One region of the Diaphorobacter sp. LI3 genome, then DNA from elsewhere that is predicted to be linked to it. Evidence: predicted binding sites of a transcription regulator. Region 1 holds the regulator's gene; the other holds the start of a gene.
What was found. Region 1 encodes FNR, which switches genes on or off when oxygen is low (the NO sensors DNR and NnrR bind a similar motif). Its sites were predicted from a motif close to TTGATNNNNATCAA; they were not measured.
Positions count from the first base shown of each region.

Region 2: MRB47_RS11945 (OmpW/AlkL family protein) is a predicted target of FNR. The motif match lies at 1,691-1,704, and genes of this name have one in related genera.

Region 1 covers NZ_CP094346.1:3,366,290-3,369,521, reverse strand. The annotation lists gene ccoG (cytochrome c oxidase accessory protein CcoG) at 1-767, shown strand, start outside; gene MRB47_RS15745 (FixH family protein) at 829-1,107, shown strand; gene MRB47_RS15740 (hypothetical protein) at 1,184-1,471, shown strand; gene fnr (fumarate/nitrate reduction transcriptional regulator Fnr) at 1,513-2,256, opposite strand; gene hemN (oxygen-independent coproporphyrinogen III oxidase) at 2,428-3,232, shown strand, end outside.
Region 2 covers NZ_CP094346.1:2,582,577-2,585,808, forward strand. The annotation lists gene egtD (L-histidine N(alpha)-methyltransferase) at 1-731, opposite strand, end outside; gene MRB47_RS11945 (OmpW/AlkL family protein) at 1,029-1,616, opposite strand; gene MRB47_RS11950 (DUF808 domain-containing protein) at 1,770-2,768, opposite strand; gene MRB47_RS11955 (hypothetical protein) at 2,883-3,232, shown strand, end outside.

The DNA.
Region 1 (3,232 bases):
TGTGCAAATACATGTGCCCTTATGCGCGTTTCCAAAGCGCAATGTTCGACAGGGACACGCTGGTCGTCTCTTACGATCCCGAGCGCGGCGAGCCTCGCGGGCCCCGTAACAAGACCGTAGATCACAAAGCTGCGGGACTGGGTGACTGCATCGATTGCACGCTGTGTGTCCAGGTCTGCCCAACGGGTATCGATATTCGCAACGGACTGCAATACGAATGCATTGGTTGCGGTCTCTGCGTGGACGCTTGCAATACCGTGATGGATAAGATGAAGTATCCGCGCGGGCTGATTCGCTTCTCGACGCAGAACGGCGTCAAGAACCACTGGACCCAATCGCAAATGCTCAAACGCGTGCTGCGACCCCGTGTGTTGTTCTATTCAGCGGTGCTGGTGGTGTTGTGCATTGGCATGCTGGCCAGCTTGGTGGTACGCACCCCGTTGAAGGTGGACATCGTGCGCGACCGCGCTGCGCTCTCGCGCATCGTGGCGGGAGGCAAGCTGGAAAATATCTACCGGCTGCAGATCATGAACGCCACGGAGGGGGCGCAGCGCTACACCATCAGCGCCCACGGTATGGAAGGGCTGGAAGTGGCGTCCGAGACCGCAATTGACATTGGACCGGCGGAATCGCGATGGGTGGTTGTCCGTCTTCAAATTCCGTATGGCTCAGCATCTCCTGGATCGCATACGGTGTATTTCGATATTCAAGCGCAGGGTGATAAAGCCCAAGTGGCAGAGAAATCCGTGTTCCTTGTACCCCGCTGAAGGCGGTCGTGGAATGCAAATGAACAAGCTGTGCTCATAAACGAGCGAGGAGTTGGTATAAATGTCGAGTAATTCCCCCATGAATCTGGAAGACGCAGGAAAGCCTTGGTGGACGTTTGGCCATGTCTGGCTTGTCATCGCGGGGCCGGTGATTGTCATCATTGCGGGCTTCGTGACCCTCTGGCTGGCCGTGAGCCAACCCGACCCCGTCATCGCGGAAGACTATTACCAACGGGGCTTGAACATCAACGAGACCCTGAAGGAGTCTGGGGGCGACATGACGCCTGCCATGAAGGGGCGCAACCATGCAGCTACTCCGCTGGAGGATCAACCGCGCTGACCGGCAGGGCGAGTCCTCTTTGCATGCCGGAGAACAGATGCTAGGCTGTCAACTACACTTGCTAGGAGATGGGCGAATGTGGATGCAACGATTGATGTGGATCGCGTGGCCGGCCTTTTTGATGGCGGGCGTCATGGAAATGGTAGTGTTCGCCTTCGTGGATCCAGAAGCGCTGCAGTGGTTTGATCAACCCCTGCATCTCTCGCGCGAAGGTGTGTATACCATCGCCTTCTTCACGTTCTGGGTCGTACTCATGGCTTCCAGCGCATTGACGACGCTGTTGTCACTCTCGCCCTTTGAGTTGAATCGCTGCCCCGTGCCCAAAGGGGCGCGGCCGGCTGATTGCGCCAAATACGTTTCCTGATCTTTCCGCCGATCAGTTATGAATGAACAAAAAACCGAGGCTTAATGGCAGGCTTGCTGGCTGTTGACAATGCGCTTCAGCGCATCGGTATCGACGATGCGCACATGGCGCTGTTTTACTTCCACAATACCTTCTTCCACGAACTTGGAAAACGTGCGGCTGACGGTTTCCAGTTTCAATCCCAGGTAGCTGCCGATCTCTTCGCGTGTCATGCGCAGCACCAATTCGGATTGTGAGAAACCCCGGGCATGCAAGCGTTGTACGAGATTCAACAGGAATGCGGCAAGGCGTTCCTCGGCACGCATACTCCCCAGCAACAGCATGACCCCATGCTCACGAACAATCTCGCGGCTCATGATCTTGTGCACATGGTGCTGTAGTGCCGTTACTTCGCGCGACAACTCTTCAATACGGTCGAAGGGCATGACGCATACTTCGGCGTCTTCAAGCGCCACCGCATCGCAAGTGTGGCGGTCGCTCACGATGCCATCCAGGCCGATGATCTCGCCCGCCATTTGAAAACCCGTCACTTGATCGCGACCGTCTTCGGTGGCGACACAGGTCTTGAAGAATCCGGTGCGGATGGCAAAAAGGGATGTGAAGGGTTCACCGTTCCGGAAAAGCGTGCCGCCACGCTTGATCTTGCGTCGTACAGCAACAATGTCATCGATGCGCTTGAGTTGCTGGTCGTCCAGACCCACGGGCATGCACAGCTCACGCAGATTGCAGTTTGAGCAGGCAACTTTGATGGTCTGGAGATTCGTATGCATGGGAACCCTGTTCATGGCTTGAGCTTACCTCTGAACGGCTGGGAGACATGGAATGCCGTAGGCCGTTGGACGACTTTGAGCCGAAGTCAAATTGTCGCCACAAGGACCTTATGGGCGCTTGATCAACGTCAAGGACTCATGGGGGACTCTACGGCACAGTGATATGAAAGTGCAAGGAATCCCGTCATGACCGTTGTTACAACAGAGCTCCTGCGTCGTTTTGACGTCCCAGGGCCGCGCTACACCTCTTATCCGACTGCTGATCGTTTTGTCGAGGCTTTTGGCGAGCGGGAATACATCCTTGCGCTGCAGCAGCGTCGCGTGGGTTCGGTAGCCAAGGCGATGCCTTTGTCGCTTTATGTCCACATCCCGTTTTGTGAATCGCTGTGCTATTACTGCGCGTGTAACAAGATCATTACCCGGCATCCAGAGCGGGCAGAGGTCTACTTGCGTTACCTCAGCCGTGAGATCGACCTGCATACGGCGCACTGCGGTGTGGGTCAGCATGTGAGCCAGCTGCATTTCGGCGGAGGCACGCCTACTTTTCTGACGGATGACGGTTTGCGCGAACTGATGGGCATGCTGAGGCGCAGTTTCGTCCTCGTTCCGGGGGGGGAGTACTCCATAGAAGTGGACCCCCGGACCGTGGATGAAGCGCGGCTGGGATTGTTGGCGGAGCTGGGTTTCAATCGCCTGAGCTTTGGCGTGCAGGATTTCGACCCTGAAGTACAAAAGGCCGTGCACCGCATTCAGCCTGCCGAAAAGGTGTTCGCGTTGGTCGATGCGGCTCGGAAGCTCGGGTTTGAATCGGTGAACGTGGATTTGATCTACGGGCTGCCGCGCCAGACACCGGAGTCGTTTGATCGCACCTTGGAGCAGGTAGCCGAGTTGCGGCCAGACCGGATCGCGCTGTATGCGTACGCTCACTTGCCAGAACGCTTCAAATCGCAGCGACGCATCATCACGGCCGAGTTGCCCATGGCTTCGGCCA
Region 2 (3,232 bases), 780 kb from region 1:
CTGCCGACCAGGCGGTTCACGTGGGCCAGCGCGTTGCGGTTGAAGGCCGCGGTCACGCCGGCGGCGTCGTCGTACGCGGCCTCCAGCACGGCCACGTCCTTGGGCAGGTCGAACCCGATCAGCAGGCCGCCATCGTCCAGCGCCAGTTCGTGCATGTGCCGCAGCAGGGCCAGTGCCTGGGGCGGGTCGAAGTTGCCGATGGACGAGCCGGGGTAGAAGACGAGGCGGCGCGCGCCGGGAACGTCCGGCGGCAGGTGCACACCCCGGGTGATGTCCGCGCCCACGGCGCGGGCATGCAGGCCCGGCAGTGCCACGCGCAGGCGCGCGATGGCATCCCGCAGGTAGTCGGCGGAGATGTCCACGCCCACGAAGTGCGTGGCCCGCACCAGCGCGCAGAGCTCGCGCGCCTTGTCGCAATTGCCCGCCCCGGGCTCGATCACCACACGCGCCGGGCCTACGGCCTGGGCAATGGCGTGCCCGTGGCGCCGCAGCAAGGCACGCTCGGTACGCGTGGGGTAGTACTCGGGCAGGCGGGTGATGGCCTCGAAGAGTTCCGAGCCCCGCTGGTCATAGAAATACTTGGGTGAGAGCGCCGCCTGCGGCTGCAACAGGCCGGCCAGGATCTCGCCGCGTTCGTCGGCCGAGGCCACACCCGCGGGCGGCCGCGGCGGTGCCAGGCCGAGGTGGTGAAGGACGCCGTCAAGCCGAGCAAGGGGAGAAACTGCAGACATAGCGCTGCAGCGTAGGCCACCTGCCAACGCGCCCCTGCAATCCAGCGACACCTCTTCAGGTAGGACGTACGCGCGATCTGCAGGGCAATCCACAGTGCACCTCTTGTGCCGGATTGCCCGCTGTGGTTGGCTTTTTCGCCGCCCAGCCAATAAAGGATCAAATCAGGCGGAAGCGCTTTCCCACCAAGCGCAAATAGCTCCTTTAATGAGAGCATCGATTTACCGTTCGCCGAGGATAAAAAAAAGGGCCGGCGCATGCGCCGGCCCACCCCACCATGAAGAACGGAACTTGCGTGCTTAGAAGCGGTAGCCCACGCCCACGCCGAACAACACCGGGTCAACCTTGAAAGTGCCCACGCCGCGCACGTCGGTGTCGATGTACACCTTCTTCACGTCCACGTTCAGGGACCAGTTCTTGTCCAGCGCATAGTCGAAGCCCACTTGCAGGGCACCGCCCCAGCTGTTGCGCTTCACGTCCAGGCCCGCGGGCAGCTTCACGCTGGAAAAGCGCGTGTAGTTGACACCAGCGCCCACGTACGGCTTGAACGCGCCGAAGTTCGTGAAGTGGTACTGCAGCAGCAGCGAGGGCGGCAGATGCTTGAGCGAGCCGATCTTGTCGCCGTTCAGGCGCACGTCGTGCTTTTGCGGGTAGGTCAGGACCAGTTCGGCAGCGAGGTTGGGCGTGAAGAAGTACGAGACGTCGACTTCAGGAATCCACTTGTCGTTGATGCTCACGCCCGCGTCGCCGGCGGCACCGTTGTTGGCGCTGTCCAGATGCACCGCGCGTGCACGCACCAGCCAGGAACCTTCCGCAACCTGCTGCGCGAAGGCAGCGCCGGAGGTCATCGCACACAGAACGGCCAGGGCCAGAAGATTCTTTTTCATGTTGACTCGATACGTTGGGTTGACCGGGGACGACCCCCGTTCACGTATTAAGCCCACGAGTAATATGGTCAATATTGCTGCAGATCAAACCCAGAATCTGTGTGTCTATTCGTATGTGTCTATTCCGTCACAAACGGCGGCATATGGCCTCACTCAATGCGTGCCATTGGCAGCCGCCTTGCCGCGCAGCCGTCCCACCAGCGTCCACCCCGCCAGCACCACGGCACCCGCCACCAAGCCCACCACGGCATTGAGCAGGTTGGTGACCAGCACCGACCACAGTCCGCCCAGCGGCCAACCCTGCACCGCCGCGCCCACGCCCTCGACGGCATGGTGCAGCGCCGGCACGCCATGCACCAGGATGCCCCCGCCGACGAGGAACATGGCTGCGGTGCCGACCACCGACAGTGTCTTCATGAGCCAGGGTGCGGCCGCGACGATGCCGCGGCCCAGGGCCTGTGCCGCGTTGCTGGCCTGGCGGCTGAGCCACAGGCCCAGGTCGTCCAGCTTCACGATGCCCGCCACGAGGCCATAGACCCCCACCGTCATCAGGACGGCGATGCCCGCCAGTACCGCCACTTGCTGCGCAAAAGGCGCGCCCGCGACGGCGCCCAGGGTGATGGCGATGATTTCGGCAGAGAGGATGAAGTCGGTACGCACGGCCGCCTTGATCTTGTCCTTCTCCACCCGCGCCAGGTCCACATTGGGATTGGCGTTGGCCTGCGCATGGATCGCGTGTTGCACGGCATCTTCCTCGGGCGTGTGCAAAAGCTTGTGCGCGAGCTTTTCGCAGCCTTCGAAGCACAGGAAGGCCCCGCCCACCATGAGCAGCGGCGTCACGGCCCACGGCGCGAACGCGCTGATGAGCAGCGCCGCCGGCACGAGGATGGCCTTGTTCACCAGGGACCCGCGGGCCACGCCCCACACGACGGGGATCTCGCGCTCTGCCCGCACGCCGGTGACCTGCTGGGCATTGAGCGCCAGGTCGTCGCCCAGCACCCCTGCGGTCTTTTGCGCCGCCACCTTGGTCATGACGGACACGTCGTCGGCCATGGCGGCGCTTTTCTTGGCGGCCACCTTGGTCATGAGGGCCACGTCGTCCAGGATGGTGGCGATGTCGTCAAGCAGGGTCAGAAGGCTGGCGCCGGCCATGGGTGAGTTCCTTTCAAGAAGCCGCCATTCTGAATGAAAACACCCCTAACGCATGTGGGACAAGCGCTGACAGCTATTGTTTTTGTAATAGGCGGGCAGGCGTACCATGGCGGCATGCCCTCTCGCACTGCGTCCTCGCGCCCCGCGCGCACCGCCGCCGCGCTAGCCGCGCTGGTGCTGTCCGCCTGCGCCGGCCCGTCGGCGCGCCTGGGCGTGGGCGTGCCGGTGGGGCCGTTCAGCGTGGGCGTCGGCGTGGGTTCGGGCGGCGTATCAGCCGGGGTGGGCACCGGCGTGGGGCCGGTGGGCGTCGGAGTGGGAGTGCACCCAAGCGGCCAGGTGACTGGCGGCGTGGGCGTGGGTGCCTCGGTTCCCATGGGCGGCGCACACGTCGGAGCCGGCGTGGGCTCATCCACCGTGCTGCACGATCCGTACCGGCCGTCGCAGCCACCCGCGCCGGCGGCGCC